DNA from 2 places in the Halomonas shantousis genome. Region 1 is predicted to be linked to the other one. Evidence: predicted binding sites of a transcription regulator. Region 1 holds the regulator's gene; the other holds the start of a gene.
The links. Region 1 encodes PhoB, which activates phosphate uptake and scavenging genes when phosphate is short. Its sites were predicted from a motif close to TGTCATANNNNTGTCANA; they were not measured.
Positions count from the first base shown of each region.

Region 2: the regulator PhoB is predicted to act here: its motif matches at 5,804-5,821, upstream of ACYQ12_RS16155 (PhoX family protein).

Region 1 is NZ_BAAIER010000002.1:79,556-90,905, reverse strand. It holds gene ACYQ12_RS01070 (ABC transporter permease subunit) at 1-1,299, shown strand, start outside; gene pstA (phosphate ABC transporter permease PstA) at 1,299-2,927, shown strand; gene pstB (phosphate ABC transporter ATP-binding protein PstB) at 2,993-3,766, shown strand; gene phoU (phosphate signaling complex protein PhoU) at 3,800-4,531, shown strand; gene cysZ (sulfate transporter CysZ) at 4,634-5,359, shown strand; gene ACYQ12_RS01045 (superoxide dismutase) at 5,656-6,267, shown strand; gene phoR (phosphate regulon sensor histidine kinase PhoR) at 6,519-7,853, opposite strand; gene phoB (phosphate regulon transcriptional regulator PhoB) at 7,856-8,545, opposite strand; gene ubiA (4-hydroxybenzoate octaprenyltransferase) at 8,668-9,555, opposite strand; gene ACYQ12_RS01025 (chorismate--pyruvate lyase family protein) at 9,586-10,056, opposite strand; gene ACYQ12_RS01020 (FAD-dependent oxidoreductase) at 10,215-11,350, shown strand, end outside.
Region 2 is NZ_BAAIER010000002.1:3,418,402-3,429,751, forward strand. It holds gene hemB (porphobilinogen synthase) at 96-1,103, shown strand; gene ppk1 (polyphosphate kinase 1) at 1,146-3,356, shown strand; gene ACYQ12_RS16155 (PhoX family protein) at 3,497-5,668, opposite strand; gene ACYQ12_RS16160 (bifunctional UDP-sugar hydrolase/5'-nucleotidase) at 6,046-7,701, shown strand; gene ACYQ12_RS16165 (type II secretion system protein N) at 7,698-8,579, shown strand; gene gspD (type II secretion system secretin GspD) at 8,576-10,654, shown strand; gene gspE (type II secretion system ATPase GspE) at 10,651-11,350, shown strand, end outside.

The DNA of each region.
Region 1 (11,350 bases):
CAACCCACTGCGGCCTATGCGCCGTTGGGCGAGGCTGCAATCGTCACCCTGCTGGCGGACCCGGCGCGGCACCGGTTCCTGGCCGTGAACGCGGCGGGCAAGCTGGGACTCTATCATGCCACGGCGGGGCGACGCTGGCAGGGCCGGGTACCTTCCCCGGAACAGGCCGTCGCGACGTATGCTGCCGGGAGCCTCTACTGGCTGAATGGGCAAGGTGTCCTGCGGCGTCTGACGTTCGATGCCGAGCATGCCGGAGTCAGTTGGCGAACGCTGTGGACACCGGTGCAGTATGCGGGATTCGAGCAGCCCGAGTACCGCTGGCAGGCCAGCACCACGCAGGCGGAGGAAGCTCTCAAACCGAGCCTGGTACCGCTGGCCTGGGGTACGCTGAAGGCCGCGTTCTGGGCGCTGGTGTTCGCCATTCCTCTGGCGCTGGGGGCCGCGATCCATACCGCCTGCTTCATGACACCGCGCTGGCGCCAGCGCATCAAGCCGACGCTCGAACTCATGGAGGCCATGCCCGGCGTGGTGGTCGGCTTCATCGCCGGCCTGGTGCTGGCGCCCTACGTCGAGCGCCATCTGGCCGGCGTACTCAGCCTGGTACTGCTCATCCCCGCCGGCGTGTGGCTGGCGAGCCGCGTCTGGCCGCGCCTGCCATCGGCCGTGCAGGCGCGGTTACCGGAGGGGGCGGCGGGTATCTGGCTGATCCCCTGGCTGGCCCTGCTGACATGGGCGGCGCTCGAGCTTTCGCCGTGGCTGGAAGCGGCGTTCTTCGGCGGTGACCTGCGGGGGTGGCTGGAAAGCGTGGCCGGGCTGGACTATGCCAGCCGCAATGCCATGATCGTCGGTCTGGCCATGGGCTTCGCGGTGATCCCCACCCTCTATTCGCTGGCCGAGGACGCCCTCTCCGGAGTGCCCCGGAGTCTGGCCGAAGGTTCCCTGGCGTTGGGAGCGACCCGTTGGCAGACCCTGCGTCGCGTGCAACTGCCCGCCGCCAGTGCCGGTATCTTTGCGGCGATCATGATCGCCATCGGGCGTGCCGTGGGGGAGACGATGATCGTGCTGATGGCCACCGGCAACACGCCGTTGATGTCCGCCAGCCTGTTCGAGGGGCTGCGCTCGTTGGCGGCGACGCTGGCCATCGAGCTTCCCGAGGCGGCGGTGGGCGGTACGCACTACCGCCTGCTGCTGCTGTGCGCGCTCGTGCTGTTCCTGTTCACCTTCTTCGTCAATACGCTTGCCGAGGGGGTCCGCCTCCATCTGGGACGCCGTTACCGCCTGTATGGCGGAGGTCGGTGATGCGCCATACCTTTTCCGCTCCTGTCACGGTGCCTGCCAAGCGGCGCTCTTCTTCTTCCCAAGGGCGAGAGGGTGTCTGGCCGTGGCTCAGTGCGGCCGGGGTGGCACTGTCGCTGCTGATGGTCCTTGCCTTGCTGACGTTGCTGGCCGGACGGGGGCTGGCCCACTTCTGGCCAGCGCCGGTGGAACTGGTGACGCTCGCGGACGGCAGCCGTGTGGCGGGCAGCGCCGTACGGGAAGAGGAGAGGGTCGCGGATGGGGTTGCACAGACGCTCTATCGCACCGGCAATCGCGACCTGGACGGCGAGGTCTGGCGCTGGGTGGCGCATGACGCGATCGTGGCGCGACAGACACCGCCGGAACTGGCAGTCGTATCGCGTACGCGCTGGAGCGAGTTCATCGGTCGTGTCGTCGGCGTGCTCGAGGATGGCAAGCCGATCGTGGCGGGAAACCACGAGGACAGCGCGACAGCGACGCCTTGGCAGGTTCTGCAAGCGCGTCTGGCGCGCGTCGAGGCACTACGCGAGCGACGTGACGCGCTGCGCGAAACGGTCATTGCCCCCCGGGTGCGTGAACTCGAGGCCTTGAGCGAGGAGCACGGCGATACGCCGGACCGACGCATCCAGGCGTTGCAGACGGCACTGGCGGAAGCCAGCGCGGAGGTCATGGCCCTGCAGTCCGCCATGGCACGCGATACGGTCGTGTTGGAAAGCGTTGCAGGCCGGCGGGTCGAGCAGTCTCTGAGCGAGGTGCTGTCGGCCTACCGCCCCAACGCCATGAGCGAGTGGGACAAGATGCACCATTGGGTCCGGCAGCTCTGGGCCTTCCTGTCGCAGGGGCCCCGGGCCGGCAATACGGCAGGCGGGGTGTGGCCGGCGATTTTCGGCACGGTACTGATGGTGATGTTGATGTCGCTGCTGGTCACGCCATTCGGAGTGCTGGCGGCGATCTATCTCAACGAGGTGGCTCGGCAGGGGGCAGCGATCCGCCTGGTCCGCATCGCGGTGCGCAATCTGGCCGGAGTGCCCTCAATCGTCTATGGCGTGTTCGGGTTGGGCGTGTTCGTCTACGGCATCGGCGGGCAGCTGGACCGCTGGTTCTTCGACGACCGCCTGCCGTCGCCGACCTTCGGTACCGGCGGTATCCTGTGGGCCTCGCTGACCCTGGCCCTGCTGACCCTGCCGGTGGTCATCGTCGCCACGGAGGAGGGCCTGGCACGTATCCCCACGCAATTGCGTGAGGGGTCGCTGGCGCTGGGCGCGACACGAGTCGAGACGCTCCGGCGAGTGGTGCTGCCCATGGCCCTGCCGGCGATGCTGACCGGGGTGATTCTCGCCGTGGCACGGGCCGCGGGCGAGGTGGCACCGCTGATGCTGGTCGGCGTGGCCAAGCTGGCTCCCGACGTGCCGCTGGACGGCGAGTTTCCCTTCCTGCATCTTGACCGGAAGTTCATGCACCTTGGCTATCATCTGTTCGACCTGAGCTTCTCGAGCCGCGACGTCGAAGCCGCGCTGCCGCTGGTCTATGCCACGGCATTGCTGCTGGTGGGCGTGATCGGCGTGCTTAATCTGACTGCAATATTTCTGCGTCATCATCTGCGAGTGCGTTATCGCGTGCTCGAGCATTAGGAGAAGAATCGCCGTTGTCCGTCACTTCATCGTCGTCCGTCAGGGAACGCCAGGCTTCGCCGGTCATTACCGACTTTTCCCTCGAGTCGAGCTGTTTCGATATCGATGGACTGAGTCTGGACTATGCTGGCAAGACTGCGCTGCGCGATCTGCGTCTGCGAATCCCGCGTCACCGGGTCACGGCTTTCATCGGCCCCTCCGGATGCGGCAAGTCCACGCTGCTGCGGGTGTTCAACCGTCTGCACGATCTCAACGACGAGGTTGCCATGCACGGGCGCGTGACACTCAATGGCGAGGACATATACGCCCGGGGCACGGATGTGGCGGAGTTGCGTCGCCGGGTGGGCATGGTATTCCAGAATCCCAACCCATTTCCCATGTCGATCTACGAGAATGTCGCCTACGGGCTACGCCTGCAGGGTATCAAGCGTAAGCGCGATCTGGAGGAGGTCATCGAATGGGCGCTGGTATCGGCGGCACTCTGGGACGAGGTCAAGGATCGCCTGCATACCTCGGCGTGGAGACTGTCCGGCGGACAGCAGCAGCGTCTGACCATTGCCCGGACCCTGGCCGTGCAGCCCGAGGTGTTGCTGCTCGACGAACCCGCCTCGGCGCTCGATCCGATCTCGACCTTCAAGATCGAGGAACTGATCCGTAGCCTGAAGTCGCGGCTGACATTGATTCTGGTGACGCACAACATGCAGCAGGCGGCGCGGGTATCGGATGTTACCGCCTTTCTGCAAGCCGGCGAACTGGTGGAGTACGCCCCCACCGACACGTTGTTCACCAACCCGCGCCTGAAGCGCACCGAAGATTACATTACCGGCCGGCTCAGCTGAGCCGAACGACACGACCCCAGCGGAGGTGGTCTCATGGACATCACCAGCGATATCCATAGCCAGCACATTTCCAAGCAGTTCAACCAGGAACTGGACGAACTCAAGACCCACCTGATGGCCATGGGCGGGATGGTCGAGCGCCAGGTGCAGGATGCCGTCCAGGCACTGCTCGACGGCGACAGTGGCCTGGCCGAGCGTGTGCGCGACAACGACAAGGCCGTCAACGACATGCAGCTCAAGATTGACGAGGAGTGCACCCGAGTGCTGGCCCGGCGCCAGCCGGCGGCATCCGACCTGCGCCTGGTGCTGGCGGTGATTCGTGCCACCTCGGATCTCGAACGCATCGGCGACGAGGCCAACAAGATCTCGCGCAACGCGATCACGCTCATCGAGTCGGAGCGCAGCCCGCGCGGTCTGGTCGAGGTGCGCCATATCAGTGAACTGGTACGTGCCATGGTGCGCGATTCCCTGACGGCATTCGCGCGCTTCGACACGCGTCTGGCACTCAAGGTGGTCCACGATGACAACCAGGTGGACAGCGAATACGCCACCGCCATGCGTTCGCTGGTGACCTTCATGATGGAGGATCCACGCTCGATCACCTCGGTGCTCAGCGTGATGTGGATCCTGCGCGCTCTGGAGCGTGTCGGCGATCATGCCGACAATCTGGCCGAGCACGTGATCTATCTGGTCAAGGGGCTCGACATCCGCCATACCGACATCGAAAACGTCGACGACCTCGACGATGAGTCGTTCACGCCCTGACCGACCTCCCCCGCTGAGCGTCCCGGGAGCCCGGCGGGCAGCATGCAGGGGCGGACTCATGCTAGCCTCTCTCGTTTACGAGACGAGTCATGAGGTGTCTGCATGAACAACGCGCTGAGCGCCATCATCCATGGCACGCGGCTGGTGCTGTCCCCCGGGCTGCGGCGTTTCGTCATTGCCCCGGTGGTGGTCAACCTGCTGCTTTACGCTGCCACGATCTTTTATCTGCTGAGGGATTTCGGTGGGTGGATCGATTACTGGATGCTCAAGGTGCCGGAGTGGCTGACATGGCTGGAGTGGTTGATCTGGCCGCTGCTGGTGGTGAGTCTGGTGCTGGTCGTGTTCTTCACCTTCACGCTGGTCTCCAACCTGATCGCCGCACCTTTCTATGGCTTTCTGGCCGAGAAGGTCGAACTGCGCATCACCGGCAAGCCGCCGCTCGACGACCGTGGCCTGGCCAGGACCGCCCTTGACGCCATCGGTCGCGAGCTGGTCAAGCTGGGCTACATCCTGCCGCGCATGGCCCTGCTGTTCGTGCTCGGTTTCGTGCCGGGGCTGAACGTGTTCATGCCTTTTCTATGGGCGGGATTCTCCGCCTGGATGCTGGCCATCCAGTATCTCGACTATCCGATGGACAACAACAAGGTCAGCTTCCGTGACATGCGCCATCGTCTGCGCGTACGCTGGTGGCCGACTCTGACTTTCGGCGCCTGCATGTCGGTGGCGACCTGGGTGCCGCTGGCCAATCTCGTGCTGCTGCCGGGAGGCGTGGCCGGTGCCGTGATGCTCTGGGACCGGCATTACCGGCAACTGCCCATGCGGCTCTGATACCGGCGAAGCTCCGCGCAAGGGGCTTTCAGAGGGAACTTGCCAAACAGGACATGAGAACTATTTTTACTGAGGGCCTTGATTTATCTCTTTGCGCGCATATATGCAAAGAAAGGGCATGACACGGCCCGGGCTTGAAGACACGCCGGCTATCCGGTTCAAGGCCCGGCATGTGAACGATTGACAGAATTTGCGGGGGGAGGCGGACACAGGCCTCGCCCTGCGGGTAGTGAGGCCGGTCTGGTCTCGCACGTCATTCACCGATTTGACGTTTCATACGAAGGGAGTCTTTGATTATGGCCCATACTTTACCGACGCTTCCGTATGCCTACGATGCGCTGGAACCCCACATCGACGCCATGACGATGGAAGTTCACTACACCAAGCACCATCAGACCTACGTGGACAAGCTCAACAAGGCGCTGGAAGGCACCTCGCTGGGCGACATGCCGGTCGAGGCGATCGTGTCCGATCTCAACCAGGTCCCGGAAGACAGCCGTACCGCCGTGCGCAACAACGGGGGTGGCCATGCCAACCACTCGCTGTTCTGGACCATCATGTCACCGGACGGTGGCGGCAAGCCGACGGGCAAGCTGGCCGATGCCATCGAGAGCGAACTGGGCGGCTTCGATGCCTTCAAGGAAGCCTTCACCCAGGAAGCCGTAGGACGCTTCGGTAGCGGCTGGGCATGGCTCAGCGTAACGCCCCAGAAGAAGCTGGTGGTAGAGAACACGCTCAACCAGGACAGCCCGCTGATGCACGGCAACACGCCGATTCTGGGTCTCGATGTCTGGGAGCACGCCTACTACCTGAAGTATCAGAACCGTCGTCCCGAGTACATCGGCGCCTTCTTCAACGTCGTCGACTGGGAAGAAGTCGCCCGTCGTTACGATGACGCCATGGCGTGATGTCAGCGCCGCCCCGATGCGGGGCGGCATTGCATCGAGAGTGAGGCTTTCATTCTTGCCTGATCGAACCGGCTGATGCCGGTTTTTTGTTTTTTATTCCACCGGCCCTGGCCGCCATGCTGAAAGATCGCGGATACGAGTCGCGATGCCGCTGGCGCAGGCCGACATCTCCGGCGTGATTCCCTCCCTTTCCCCCTGCTTGTCGGCCCCCTGGCGAGGTTCAAGCACAAGATCGTGCTGCCCGGGGTGGGCTACTGCGGCAACTGCCCGCTCGACATCACGTGCGGCGCTTGAGGCTTCGGCGTGTCCAGACGTTCGGCGGGGAACAGGCAGCGGAACAGGGCCCCTTCGCCGGGATGGCTGATGATCTCCAGACGCGCGCCGTGGCGCAGCAGGACATGCTTGACGATGGCCAGTCCCAGGCCGGTACCGCCGGTCGCCGTGCTGCGCCCCTTGTCGACCCGATAGAAGCGCTCGGTCAGACGGGGCAGATGCTGCATGTCGATCCCCTCGCCATCGTCCTCCACTTCCAGGGCAGCGCCCTGCTCCCAGGGCTTCCAGCGTATGGTGATGGTGCTGTCTTCGGGGGTATAGCGCACGGCATTGAACACCAGGTTGGAGACGGCGCTGCGGATCTCTTGGGCATTGCCGACCAGCAGACGGGCTTCGGTGATCTCCACCTTCACGGCATGGCGCCCCCCCGACAGCGCCAGCGCATCGTCGCGGATGCTGTCCAGCAGCGGTGCCACGGGCAGCGGGGCTGCATTCGGCGGGATATTGTCGTTTTCCAGGCGCGACAGCAGCAGCAGGTCATTCACCAGATTCTGCATGCGCGTGGTCTGTTCTTCCATCTGGGTGAGACCACGCTGCCAGCGGGCCGGCAGCTGATCGGAGTACGCCGAGTAAGTCTCCAGGTAGCCGGCGAGCACGGTCAGCGGCGTGCGTAGCTCGTGGGAGACATTGGCGACGAAGTCGCGGCGCATCTGCTCCAGGCGGTGTAATCGCGAGATGTCGCGGGCCATCACCAGGCGTTCGTTGTCACCGTACAAGGTGATCTGATATTGCAGGATCAGGTCGTCGCGGATCGGCGAGGACAGGGTCAGCGGTTCGCGGTAGTCGCGCTGATTGAAATAGGCGATAAAGCGCGGATCGCGCAGGTAGTTGGTGATGTGCTGGCCACGGTCATGGGCGGCTTGCAGGCCCAGCATCCGTTCGGCGGCGCTGTTCCACCACTCCATGTCGCCGTGGCTGTCGAGCATGACCACGCTGTCGCGCATTGCCTCGGAGGAGTCCTGAACCCGGCGGATGATGTCGCGCAGACGCTCCTGGCTCTGGCGCTGTCCCTTCTGGTACTTGTAGAGCCGATCGAACAGGTCGCCCCACACGCCGCTGCCGGGCGGCGGTTCCTCCTGAACATGGTAAAGCAACCAGACATACAGGGCGCGCAGGTGACGCAGATGCAGGAAAACGTAGAGTCCGAGCCCCGCCGCCACGCCCCAGCCGGGTTCGCCAAGCAGCAGGCCCAGCACGCCCAGGCCGAGCGTCAGGTAGGCCAGGCGCCACAGTTCGTTGGTCCAGTAATGCACGTCTACACCTTGGCGGAGAAGCGGTAGCCGGTACCCCGTACGGTCTGGATCAGATGCTGATGGGCGTCACCCAGCGCCTTGCGCAGGCGCCGGATATGCACGTCGACGGTGCGCTCCTCGACATAGACGTTGCCGCCCCAGACCTGATCGAGAAGCTGGCTGCGGGTATAGGCGCGTTCCGGATGGGTCATGAAGAACTGCAATAGGCGATACTCGGTGGGACCGATCTCCACGGCGCTACCGTGTGCGGAGACCCGATGGCTGGCAGGATCGAGCCGCAGCCCCTCGACCTCGACGGGATCCTCGATGCCCCGCGGCGTGGTGCGGCGCAACACTGCCTTGAGACGGGCCACCAGTTCGCGCGGCGAGAACGGCTTGGTGATGTAGTCGTCGGCGCCGGCTTCCAGCCCCTGAATCTTGTTGTCTTCCTCGCCCTTGGCCGTGAGCATGATGATCGGCAGCTCACGGGTCGTGTCCTCGCGCTTCAGGCGCCGGGCCAGTTCGATGCCGCTGGTGCCGGGCATCATCCAGTCCAGCAGTACCAGATCGGGCTGGTGATCGATCACCATGGCATGGGCGGCCTGGGCATTGTCGGCCTCCAGCACCTGATAATCGGCCATTTCCAGGGCCACGGCGATCATCTCGCGAATGGCGGCTTCGTCATCGACGATGAGAACGGTCTTGGCGGTCATGCACTTGCCTCATGCAAATGGCCGGGATGTGTCGAAGCATCCGGCAATGACAGGATAATGACAATTACACCGTGCTTGTATGACAGTGCCGTGACAACGCTCCGCTCCGACGGCATGGTCGCTTAGCTCCCCTGGGGCCACCAGGAGAGGGCGATGCCTGCAAACACCACCAGCCCTGCCCAGTGGTTGTTGAGAAAGGCCTGGAAGCAGGGCATGCGCTCACGCTGACGAATCAGATAGTGCTGATAAACGAAGATCGCAGCCATCGCCGTCAGGCCCAGCCAGAAGAAGCCGCCCAGTGCGACCCGGACACCGACCCAGGCCAGCAGCGCGAGTGTCAGCGCCTGCAGGAGGCCGATGGCCAGGCGATCCGCCTTGCCCAGCAGTACCGCCGTGGACTTGATGCCGACCTTCAGGTCATCGTCGCGATCGACCATGGCATATTCGGTGTCGTAGGCCACTGTCCAGGCCACGTTGGCCGCCAGCAGCAGCCAGGCTTCCAGGGGCACGCTCTCGCGTACGGCGCCGAACGCCATGGGGATGCCCCACGAGAAGGCGGCGCCCAGCACCACCTGGGGCAGATGGGTGTAGCGCTTCATGAAGGGGTAGATGAACGCTAGCACCACGCCACCCAGCGATAGCAATATGGTGAATGGATTGGTGAAGCACACCAGTACGAAGGCGAGGGCCACCAGGGCCACGAACAGCCCCTTGGCCTCGGCTTCGGTGATGCGCCCCGTGGCCAGGGGGCGTTCCCGGGTGCGCTTGACGTGTCCGTCGAAGTGGCGGTCGGCATAGTCGTTGATCACGCAGCCCGCGGCGCGCATGAGATAGACGCCGACAACGAAGATCAGCAGTGTGGTGCGCTCGGGCACGCCTTCGGCCGCCAGCCACAAGGCCCACAGCGTGGGCCACATCAGCAGCCAGGTACCGATGGGCCGATCGAGGCGCGTCAGGCGCAGAAAATCGGGCAGGCGGGCGAGGCCGCGAGGGCGATAAGCGTCTTCCATGAAGGCCTCCGTAAACAGGACGCCGCCAGTCTAGCGTGAAGGCAGGCCCAGTTCATCCGCCATCCGTGGCAGAAAGAACTCCTGCACCAGCACCCGAAAGTCGCCATGACGAAATTCCGAGCGCCGTCCCCAGAGGCGAGGCGTTTCAGGACAGGCAGAAGCGGCAGTGACGGTGATCGGACCGCGCTGCAGACCCGGCTGACGAAACAGCCACGCGCCCAGCGAGCGCTCTCCGAGCTGCCCCAGACGCTGGCCGCGAAGCGCTGCCAGCGGGGCCAGGGAGCGCGCCATGACCCAGGGGCGCCCGCCGACGCACAGCGCCACTTCACGGCACCAGGCGTGTTGGCTGAACGGAATATGCAGCGCCAGCGCCTCGTCACGCCGCGGCCGGGCCAGGCGCTGCGAGATCAGACGTACCTGGAACGGTTCGGCGGCTGCGTCGACCAGCCGGGTCGTCAGCGAATCGGTCGAGGCCACCCACTGCCACCAGGCATCGCTCATCTCGGGTCGCCAGGCCTTGACGGGACGCCAGCGAAGCGGGGGAGCCGAAGGCCAGCACAGGACAGCACGGTCGTGGGTCAATGTCGCCTCCGGGCCAAAAAATCTGCAGGTAGTGTAACATCGGCGTGACACGGCTGAATCTTTTCTCCAGGAGCGGCATGACTGCATCATTGACCATTCTCGGCACGGGCATGGCCGGGCTGGGGCTGGCTCGTCAACTACGCGCCCGCGATCCGCAGCGGGCCATTACCCTGATCACCGCGGACAGCGGCGACGAATACTCCAAGCCGCTGTTGTCGACAGGGTTTGCCAAGCGCATGACGCCACAACGTCTCGTGCAGCGCACGCCGCTCGAGATAGCCGATGCCTTCAACGCGGTGGTCCGCACGCATACCCGGGTCGAAGCCATCGACGTGGCGGCGCGTGAGCTGGTGATCGGCGCCGAGCGGCTGCCCTATGGCGATCTGGTCATCGCCACCGGTGCTGCACCGCACATTCCCTTCACCCTCCCCGCCGAGCTCGACGATCGGGTATTCACCATCAACGACCTCGACGACTATCGAGCCTTTCACCACTTTCTCTGCGCACACCGGCAGCCGGCACGCGTGGCCATTCTCGGCGCGGGACTGGTCGGCTGCGAGTTCGCCAACGACCTGGTGGCCGGCGGCCATGAGGTCAGCCTGATCGCGCCGGAGGCCACGCCACTGGCGCGCCTGTTGCCGGAGCCGCTGGGCCGGGTACTGGGTGAGGCCCTGCATGCTGCTGGCGTTACCATGCAACTGGGGCGCAGTCTCGACGGCATGACGCTTGCCGAAGACGATGTGCTACTCCGTCTCGACAATGGCGACGCGTTGCGGGCGGACGTGGTGCTGTTCGCCACTGGGCTTGCACCGCGTACGGCACTGGCGCAAGCCGCCGGACTCGAGGTGAGTGCGGCAGGCATTCACACTGACCGCACCCTGGCCGCGTCGGCGCCGCACGTCTATGCGCTGGGGGACGCGGCCTGCGTGGCGGGCATCAACGCCATGTATGTCCAGCCCCTGCAGGCCAGTGTCAGGGCGCTGGCGGCGACGCTGACCGGGACGCCGACCCGTGTGGCCTACGGACCCTGGCCGGTGCTGGTCAAGACACCGGCCTGCCCGGTCGTCGCCCTGGCGCCGCGTGAGGTGCCGGCACGCTGGCGGATCGAAGGGGAGGGCCGCGATCTGACCGCACTGGCCGAGGATGTTCATGGCCGACTGCTGGGTTTCGCCCTGACCGGAAACTGTGTCCGGCGTAAAGTCGAACTGGCGCG
Region 2 (11,350 bases), 3.3 Mb from region 1:
TCGTTGTCACATCCAAGCCAGCTGTCACATCTTTGTCATGTCGCCGCTGCATACTCTTTCGCAGCGGTCGAGTCTGGCACGACCGGAGAAATATCGTGAGCTATTCCCCCTCTCGTCAGTATCCCAACACCCGTCTGCGTCGCATGCGCAAGGACGATTTCTCGCGCCGCCTGATGCGCGAGTCAACGTTGACGCCCGCAGACCTGATCCTGCCGGTCTTCGTGCTCGATGGCGAGAACCGCCGCGAAAGCGTGCCTTCCATGCCGGACGTGGAGCGGCTCTCCATCGATCTGCTGATCGAGGAGGCCCGCGAGGTGGCGGCGTTGGGCATTCCCGCCCTGGCCCTGTTCCCGGTCGTGGATGCCAGCCTGAAGACGGAGTTTGCCGAAGAGGCCTACAACGCCTCGGGCCTGGTGCAGCGCAGCGTGCGCGCCCTGAAGGACGCCCTTCCCGAGCTCGGCATCATCACCGACGTGGCGCTGGACCCCTACACCGTTCACGGCCAGGACGGCATTCTCGACGAGCGCGGCTACGTACTCAACGACCGCACCGTCGATACCCTGATCAAACAGGCGCTGTCACATGCCGAAGCGGGTGCCGACATCGTCGCGCCCTCCGACATGATGGATGGCCGCATCGGCGCGATCCGCCAGGTACTCGAGCAGGAACGTCTGCACAACACGCGGATCATGGCGTACTCGGCCAAGTATGCCTCGCGCTACTACGGCCCGTTCCGTGACGCGGTCGGCTCGAGCGGCAATCTGGGCAAGGCCGACAAGACCACCTACCAGATGGATCCCGCCAACAGCGACGAAGCGCTCCACGAGGTGGCGATGGATCTTGCCGAGGGTGCCGACATGGTGATGGTCAAGCCGGGCATGCCCTATCTGGACGTGGTGCGACGCGTCAAGGACGAACTGCGGGTGCCGACCTTCGCCTACCAGGTCAGCGGCGAGTACGCCATGCATATGGCGGCGTTCGAGAAAGGCTGGCTGGACGCCGACGGCATCGTTCTAGAATCACTGATGTGCTTCAAGCGGGCCGGCGCCGACGGAGTGCTGACCTATTTCGCCAAGCGTGCAGCCCGGCTGCTCAATCAATAACGGGCGGGAGAACGACGCTTCCCGCCAGACAAGGAGTCTTGTATGGAAGAGTCGCGTGGACAAGCGTCGTCACCGGAGCAGGATGACGGTACGGAATCCCTGAATACGGAATCCGTCAACGATACCCCTCCCCTGCGGGTCAACCGGACCCGCACGGGAGTCCGGGCCAAGACGGCGCCCTCGGAAGCCGATCTGGATGCGCCCGGGCTCTACTTCAATCGCGAGCTCTCGACCCTGCAGTTTCACATCCGCGTGCTCGAGCAGGCGCTGGACACCTCGCATCCCCTGCTCAACCGCCTGATGTTCCTGCTGATCTTCTCGTCCAACCTCGACGAGTTCTTCGAGATCCGGGTCGCCGGGCTCAAGCATCGCATCGCCTTCCATCATGAGGAAGCGGGAATCGATGGAATGCGCCCGACCCAGGTGCTCGATGAGATCTCCCGCATCGTCCACGAGCAGGTCGAGCGCCAGTACCGCATCCTCAACGAGGTGCTGATTCCCGAACTCACCCGGGAAGGCATCCATTTTCTGCGTCGGGATGTCTGGAACGATGCGCAGAAGACCTGGGTCCGGGAGTACTTCGAAGAGGAAATCATGCCGGTCATCAGCCCGATCGGCCTCGATCCCTCCCACCCGTTTCCACGGCTGGTCAACAAGAGCCTGAACTTCATCGTCGAACTCGAGGGCAAGGACGCCTTCGGTCGCGAGGGCGGGCTGGCGATCCTGCCGGCACCGCGTTCGCTGCCGCGCCTGATCCGAGTGCCGGAGCACCTCGGGCAGGCGGGGCGCGATGAGTTCATCTTCCTCTCCTCGATGATTCATGCCCATGCTGGCGAACTCTTCCCGGGCATGGTCATCAAGGGTTGCTACCAGTTCCGCCTGACGCGCAACGCCGACCTGACGGTCGATACCGAGGAGATTTCCGATCTCGCCTCGGCCCTGCGAGGCGAACTGCTGGCGCGGCGCTACGGCGACGGGGTACGCCTCGAGGTGGCCAGCAACTGTCCGGCTCACCTGACCGACTTCCTGCTTCAGCAGTTCAAGCTCGATAGCCGCGATCTCTATCAGGTCGACGGCCCGGTCAATCTCAGCCGGCTGATGGAGATGATCGGCGATTCGGGGCGTGCCGACCTGCTCTATCAGCCATTCACACCGGGCCTGCCCAAGGCGCTGCGCAGCGGTAACGACAGCCTCTTCGACCTGATCCGTCAGGAAGATATCCTGCTTCATCACCCGTTCCAGTCGTTCTCTCCCGTCGAGGGCCTGCTGACCGAAGCGGCCTGCGACCCGCACGTCCTCGCCATCAAACAGACGCTGTACCGCACCGGCGCCGACTCACCGATCGTCAGCGCTCTGGTCGATGCCGCGCGCAACGGCAAGGAGGTGACGGTGGTGATCGAGCTGCGCGCCCGCTTCGATGAAGCCGACAACCTGGCCCTGGCCTCGCGGCTGCAGGAAGCCGGCGCCATCGTCATTTACGGGGTGATGGCCTACAAGACGCACGCCAAGATGCTGCATATCGTCCGTCGCGAGAAGGGCGAACTGTGCTATTACGCCCATCTGGGCACCGGGAACTACCACTCCAAGACCGCCAAGCTCTATACCGACTACAGTCTGCTTACCGCCAACGAGACCCTGTGCGAAGACGTGCACCGGGTCTTCCAGCAGCTCTCGGGGATGGGCAGGCCCCGCGATATCACGATGCTGCTGCATGCCCCCTTCGTGCTCCATGGCAGACTCATGGACATGATCGCCCGCGAGGCCAAGTTCGCCGAGAAGGGCAGGAAGGCGCACCTGATCATCAAATGCAATTCGCTGACCGAGCCCCGACTGATTCGGGCCCTCTATCGGGCCTCGCAGGCCGGCGTGCAATGCGACTTGATCATTCGCGGCATGTGCTGCCTGCGTCCCGGCGTGCCGGGGGTGTCAGACAACATTCGCGTACGCTCGATCGTCGGCCGCTTCCTCGAGCACACCCGGGTCTTTCATTTTCACAACGACGGCAAGCCGGAAATCTGGGCCTCCAGCGCCGATTTCATGGAACGCAACATGTTCCACCGTGTGGAGACCTGCTTTCCGGTTCTCGACAGGAAACTCGCCCAGCGGGTACGCAAGGACCTGGAAACCTACCTCGTCGACAACTGCCAGAGCTGGCTGCTGCAGGAAGATGGCAGTTATCACCGGCCGTCCTGCGGCGATGCGGCACCGATCAGCGCTCAGGAGACCCTGCTCTACGCCTATGCCACGACCTAATCTGGACCTGATGGACCTGCGCGCCATGTAGCGTCACCGGATAGATAGCCCCCTGTGAGATGACGCTCCACGAAAAAGGCCCTTACCTTGGTAAGGGCCTTTGGGTTTCATGACACCGCAAGCGGCGCCGTGGCGTCAGACTACACGCCGACCTGGCCGCCATCGGCCTTCTGGATGACCACGGTAGAAGCCCGCGGGCGCACATCGCCGCTGGTCGCGACGGTGGCGTCCTGCACGGAGGCATCCGGATTGGCCGGCCAGTTGCCGGGATGCTGAATGTTGATGAACAGCGCGGTCCTGTCCGGCGTGGCAAAGATCCCGGTGACCTCGCAGCCGTTCGGTCCCACCGCGAAGCGCTTGAGCTGCGCCTGATCGCTGGGGTCGATCACCGCAGCATCACCTTCGCTCAGGCTGACCGAGCTGGGCACCACGGCCAGGAGCTGATCATTGGTGTAGTCGGCCACCGCATTGCCGCTGTTGTCGGTCTCGATCCACAGAATGCCCTCGCCGTCGCCACGGTCGTCATACCACAGGCCGTCGGGGCTGGCGAACTGATTGAGCTCGGTCAGACCGGACAGGTTGTCGGTGGCGGATGCCGCGGCACCGAAGACGAACACCTCCCATTCGAACGACGTGGCACTGGCACTGCCCTCGCGCCAGCGGATGACCTGCCCTCCCTCGTTGTCGGGACGCGGGTTGGGGCCATTGACCGGCGCGGTGGCGTAGCCCACGCCCAGCGCCTCGATGCTGCTGCCGTCCTCGGTGAAGGTCGGCTGCGTGCCTTCCTCGGTACGCTTACTGTTGTTGGTCAGGGTCATGTAGACATCACCGGAGACGGGATCCACGGTCCCCCACTCGGGGCGGTCCATGGGCGTCGCGCCCATCAGATCGGCAGCATCGCAAGTGTGAATGATCACTCCGGCCTGATCGCCTGCCGCCAGACCCAGCGCCTGGGCCAGGGTCCGGCCATCGGGTGTCTGAGCGTCGGGGGTCAGCGGCAGCCATTCGCCGCTGCCGTCGGCATTGAACCTGGCCACATACAGCGTGCCTTCGTCCATGTACTTGGCACCGATTGCCAGACGGTCGTAGTTGCCACCGGCCCGGTTGGCATCACTCGGGTCCCAGGTCGCGTCGGAAACGAACTTGTAGATGTATTCGTTGCGTGAGTCATGACCGGAATAGAACACCACCGGCTCGCCCTCGACCAGCTTGCCCGGCCAGCAGCCCTCGTGGCGGAAACGCCCCAGGGCGGTACGCTTGACGGCACGGGTGTTGGTATAGGGATCGATCTCGACGATGTAGCCGAAGGTGCGGGGCTCGTTGCGGTAATCGTCGCTGGCGCTGGCGCCTGTCGGCGTGTTGTTGAAGCGCGCGAATTCGCCATTGACTTCGCTGGCATCGCCCGCCGCCGTTTCCCAGCCGTAGCGTCCCCGTCCTTCCTCGATGCCCAGGCGGTCGTCATCGATGTTACGCCCGGAATCCTTGACGAAGTATCCCGGCCAGTTCTCCTCGCAGGTCAGGTAGGTTCCCCAGGGCGTGTAGCCGCTGGCGCAGTTGTTGTTGGTGCCGCGCGTCAGGGTACCGTCAGGCGAATAGGCGGTCACCACGTACTCGCTGGCGCGAACGGGACCTGCCAGTTCCATCTCGGTGGCGCTGGTGTAGCGGCGGTTGTAGGGCGAATTGGGGACATGCGTCCAGGTACCGTCGGCCTGTCTCTGCACGCGCACCACGGTGACGCCGTGGGCATTGATCTCGGTGCGCACCTCGTCGGCAGGACGACTGCCCTGACTGGCGTTGGTCGGGCCGCCCTGCGGTGCCCATAGCGCTTTCTGGTCGATGTATTCGTTGTTCAGGACCAGCAGGAAGTCCGTCGAGGCATTCGCCTCGTCCAGCGGAAAATGGTACATGCCGTCATGGTGCATGCCGACGCTGTTGGCCTGAAACTCGGGAGTGACGGCCAGGTTCTCGTTCCAGTCGGCGGCCATGTTGTTGAGCGGCGTGCCCCAGGGAACCAGCACCTGCGCCGTGTAACCTTCCGGCACCACGATGGCATCGGTACGCGAGCCGCGCACGGCTTCGAAGGCCAGCGCCAGCGGAGTCTTCTCCGGTGTGTCGCCGACGTTTCCGGATCCGCCATCCTTATCGTTGTCACTGCAACCACTCAGCCCGAAGCCGCCCAGGACGGTCAGCGCCGCGAGGCCCAGGCCGCCCTGCATGATGTGACGACGCGAGACGTACTTGTCGAGAACGGAAGAAAAGGGCTCGTTGCCACTGCCGTTCAGGATGCGATGGTCTTCTATTTCCTTGCTCATGGTTCCCTCGGTATGTGCCGGTTGAAGTAACGGTCGAATCACGGATCAGCTAGCCGAGGCAAACATTAGGGGCGATAAATGACAGCTTTATTAACGAATTAATTTACCCAGGCCGTTTCGTTGCCATCACGAAACCGTCACATTCCGGTCACTAAAATGCCCCCCCAGTGTCATCGATGCCCGGCAGGTGCGCTCAAGCCGCAGCGCCTCGATCGATATCACAAGGCAAAGGCCGGCATGACAAGACAACGGTAACAGGGGCGACCGACGGTATGGCGTGGTGCACTTCCCGACGCAATCTTCCGACACATTCAGCCGCCGCGGGCAAGGTATCGTCCCCTGCCCGGCGTCGTGCCCTGCAGCTCACGGGGTTGGGCATGCTGACACCCTGGTTCGTCGGTTGCGCCGCTACGCCTGGCGGCTTCGGTCCACGCCCCCGAGCCGACGCGTCCCGGGTCGAGCTGCTCTATTATGCCGACACCCTGGATACGCGTGACCCCGCCTACCCCGTGGTGCCTGCCACTCGCCTGGGTCCGGTGCAGTGCCTGGGACAAGCGCCCTGGGCGACCGCCGCCAGCGTAACAGCGCTGACCGGTCCACTGGACGCCGCCACTCAGGCCCTGACCGATCCTCACCTGGCCACCCGGCAACGCTTCGGCGGTTATGCCGTGCTGGCCTCATGCCTGACGGGCCTGCGCGAATCGCTTGGCGCGTCAAACACATTGACGCTGGAAAATGGCCAGTGCTGGAACGGCAGCGGCATGGCACATCTCACCCAGGGGCGTGCCGGCGTGGCCGGCAGTCATTTGCTGGGAGCCGAGGCGCGGGTGAGCAGTGACGAGCGGATCATCTGGCCACAGGCGTGCGACGCTCTCTATCGCGAGTTCGCCGCGCCGGTGCTTGGCGCATTGAGCGAGACGCAGCATTCATCCGGCAGCGTCGAGCCGATCGCGTACTTCGAGCGTGGCGGCGCGCGTGTCGCCGTGGTCGGCATCACCGACCCCTACGCGCACGACGAGACGCGTGCGCTGGACATGTGGTACGCCGCCGCCGCCGAACAGGTCGGCCAGGCCCGCGAACAGGCCGACCTGGTGGTGGTCCTCGCCGATGTCGGTACCGGGGCAGGCCTGTGGCTGGCCGAGCGCCTGGACGGTGCCGATGTACTGCTGTGCGCACGGGGCCAGGACTTCTGGCCACAACTGATTCCGGTGATGCAGGCCGATGGGCGGCAGCTACCGGTCTGCCTGCCGGGAACCCGCGGCGTAGGCGTGTTCCAGCTGAGCTGCACGGTACGCAGCGGACAGTGGCAGATCGAGGCCCGCTTCCATCCCGCCCTGCGGGAAACGTTGAGTGCACCGGCACGCCAGCAGGCCGTTCAATTGCAACGGCAGCTCGACGCGGCGCGCGCGCCCTACGCCGACTGGCTCGATCGGCCGCTGGCCGTGGCGCCGGACTGGTTATGGCGCCGTGACGTAGTCGGCGGCAGCTGGGATGGCCTGATCAGCGCGGCATTGCGACAGGGCGGTCCGGATCAGCCGTCTTCGGCCCCGAACACCTCGATACCGACACTGTCGCCGGGGCTGCGCTACGACGTGATCGTTGCCCCAGGCGAGCCGATTACCCGCAATCATCTGATTGCTCTGAGTGGCGGCCATGCCGCACCGGTCTTTGCGCTCGACACCACCAGCGCTGACATCCAGGCGTTGCTCGAGCGCGCCAGCGACCAATCCTTCGGCCAGCCGTTGCTGCTCGACACCGCTCAGGACCTGCCCAGGCTCGACGGCATCGCCTGGCGCTGCCGTTACAGTGCCGAGACCGGGCAGCGCATCTCCATGGCCGAGACCGGCGCGAGCCGGCTGATGACCTGGAGCATTCGCCCCGACGCTACCGCCGGTGAGCCGCTCTGGCAACGTATGGAGCGCTACCTGAGCGGCCGGGACGCACACTGGACCCTGCCACCGCGTCCCGAGGCTTCGCTAAGCTTCGTCGACGGCCATCCCGGCTGGCATCCCGAAGCCCGTCTCGGCTCATGAATACGCTACGCTCCCTGTTCGCGCCCCCTGTACGGCTGAACCCGATAGGGCACTGGCTGGCCTGGTGCCTGCTGGCCTGGCTGAGCGCTCGGGTGATCGCCGATGGCGCCAGCCTGGCCTGGCGCCTTACCCACCCTTCATCAGTGACAACACCGGTCTATGTCCCGCCCGCAGCAGCGTTACCGGTCACGGGCGACACGCTATGGCAGAGCGATCTTCCTGCCCAGGGGCCAGCGTTACCGCTGACCCGCCTGCCGCTGACCATCGTCGGCGTGGCGCGCGGCATGCCTCTGGACCGTTCGGTGCTCATTCTCGGTACGCCAAAAGGCCAGCAGGTGGTGACGCTGGGCGAGCGCATCGACGATCAGGTGCGCCTCGTCGATATCACCTCCGAAGGCTTGATCCTCGATAACCGTGGGCGCCAGGAGCGCCTGCCATGGCCGCAAACCCAACCTGCCAGCCAGGATGCCATCGTCGCCGAGGCATCGCAGCCTGTGGCCTCTCCGAGTTCCTCGGGTAATGTCGAGACGACGCCAGTCGACTGGCCAGACAAGGCGTTCACGGCCCGCTTCGGCGAAGACTACCGACAGTCGCTGTTCAACGACCCCACGCCGCTGCTGCGCTATTTCCAGGCGGCTCCGGTGCTCGAGGGTCAGCGGCTCAGGGGATATCGCTTGCGCCCCGGTGCCGATCCCTCATTGTTCGAGGCCCTGCGGCTGGAGAGCGGCGACGTACTCACGGCTATCGAAGGGCACGCCATCCGCGAAGGCGACGCCCTCGCCCTGTTTCAGGAACACCTGCTCCAGACCCGTTCGTTACACGTCCAGTTGCAGCGCGACGGACACCCGATCACGTTGAAAGTGGAGTTCTCCTCATGACGATCCGACACGCGTTCGCCGCCTTCCTGCTGACGGCGGCCGTTTCGTCGGCGCTCGCCCAGTCAATCGATCCCGCCATCAACGAGAGCGCCGCGCCGCGCTACGAGATCGATTACAACGATGTCAGCCTGCAGGAATTCATCGACAGCGTGGGGCGCATCACCGGCAAGCATTTCATCGTCGACCCCCGGGTGCGCGGCAACATCAGCCTGGAAAGCCAGCGCGGCCTGAGCGCCGACGAACTCTATCGCGTGTTCCAGAACCAGCTGCAGATCAACGGCTACGCCACGGTCGAACTCGGCGACGGACAGGTGCGCATCGTACCCGACCAGGTGGCCCGCACCCAGCCGCTGCCACTGGGCAGTGAAACCGACAGTGGCAACGTCATGGCCACCCAGGTGATCGAGACCCAACACCTGGATGCCGCGACCCTGGCCAGCATTCTTCAACCCCTGGTCGACTCTCGCGTCGGCACGCTTACGCCGTACCCGGACAGCAACATGGTGGTCGTCACCGACTGGCGCGACAACCTGCAACGCCTGACCCGCCTGGCCACACTGCTCGACAGCAACCGCGATACCGGCGCCGAGGTGGTGTCGCTCGACTTCGCCGATGCCGAGGAACTCGCCGAGACCGTCGGCAGCGCCATCCAGGACGAAGGCGGCAATACTCGCGTGATCGCTGCGCCCCGCGCCAATGCTCTGGTGGTATTCGGTACCCAGCGCGATCGACAGCGCGCCCAACGCCTGATCGCCGCCCTCGACAAGCCCAGCGAGAGCCAAAGCACCAATACTCGGGTCATCTATCTCAATCACGCCAGCGCCGAGACCGTCATCGAGGTGCTGCGTAGCCTGCGCGACGGGGGCGGCTATGTCTCCAGCATCGAAACGACCGAGTCCGACACCCGCAACGTGATGGGCATCCCGGTCGGTGCCGAGAACGTCTCGCCGGGTGACACGGCCTCGGCGCTGGGCAACGGTGGCCTCACTGCCCGAACCCTGCGCGTGTCCGGTAACGACAACGTGGCCTTCGCCGTGCACCCCTCGACCAACGCCCTGGTGCTGACCGGCCCGCCCTCGCAGCTCGACGCCTACGAAAGCATCATCGAGCGCCTCGACATTCGCCGCGCTCAGGTCGCCGTGGAGGCGATCATCGCCGAGATCAGCGAATCGCGGGCGCGCGAGCTTGGCGTGCAATGGCTGTTCGCCGATACCAGCGGCAGTGGCACCTTTCCCGTCGGCGGCGTCAATTACTCCACGTCATCGTCACCAGGCATCAACCAGCTCGCCGCCGCCGTGGCCTCCGACGACACCAGCGCGCTGGGATCGCTGCTCGGCAGCCTCAACGGCGTCACGCTGGGTGTCGGCAGACTCAGCGATAGCGGTATCAGCTTCGCGGCCCTGCTCAACGCCCTGCGCAGCGACTCCGATACCAATCTGCTGTCCACGCCGTCGCTGACCACCCTCGACAATGCCGAGGCCTACATCCTGGTCGGTCAGGAAGTGCCTTTCGTGACCGGCTCGACCACCGTCGACAACGCCAACCCCTACCAGACCATCCAGCGCGAGGACGTGGGCATCAGTCTGCACATCCGCCCCTCCATCAGCGCCGACAACACCATTCGCATGGAGATCACTCAGGAGGTCTCATCGATTGCCGACAACGTCGCCGCCAGCGATGTGGTCACCAACAAGCGCGAGATCGAGACCACCGTGCTCGCCCAGGACGGCGGCATCATCGTGCTGGGCGGCCTGATCAGCAACCAGAGCAGCAATACCCGCCAGCAGGTGCCGCTACTCGGCGACATCCCGCTGCTCGGCAACCTGTTCCGCTATTCGGCCCGTTCCAACGAGAAGCAGAACCTGATGGTGTTCATCCGCGCCCGCGTGCTGCGCGACGCCCAGACTCTCAATGCCGCCACGGCGGAGAAGTACCGCTTCATGCGGGCCCAGCAACTGCTCAACGATTTCGATACCGACCAAACCCTGCCGGAACTGGACGTTCAGGGCACCAGCCTGTCCCTGAACAGCCTCTATCCGTCGGCGCGCAACCGACTGGGAGCCCTGGCCCCATGAACGCATTGCTAGACAGCCTCCCAGTGGCTTCACCAGTCCCGGAGCTGAAGGATCCTCGCAGCGAGAAGCTGTTGCCTTATCGTCTGGCGAGGCGTGCCGGGGCCGCCATCGAATGGCGCGACGCGGGGTACCATCTGTTCTGCCGCGAGGAGGTGGATATCGTCACCTTGCAGGAGATCCAGCGCGTGCATGGCGACCCGTTGAGCTGCGAGTGGCTGAGTGACGACGCCTTCGACAGCCGGCTCGGGCGTCTCTACGATGCCAGCCGCGCCAGCACCGAAGCCCTGATGGAGGGACTCGCCGAGCATGTCGACCTCGACCATCTGCTGCAGGAACTGCCGCGCACCGAGGACCTGCTCGACGCCGAGAACGAGGCGCCGGTCATCCGCCTGATCAACGGCATCTTCTCCGAGGCCCTGCGCCTGGAAGCCTCGGACATTCACGTCGAACCCTTCGAACACGAACTGTCGGTGCGGCTACGTGTGGACGGGGCGCTACGCGTCGCGCTGCGCCCGCCACGCGTGCTGGCGCCGATGCTGATCTCGCGCATCAAGGTCATGGCCAAGCTGGATATCGCCGAGAAACGCCAGCCCCAGGACGGGCGCATCACCGTACGCACCGCCGGGCGCCATGTGGACATTCGCGTCTCGACGCTACCCGGCATTCACGGCGAGCGCGTCGTCATGCGCCTGCTCG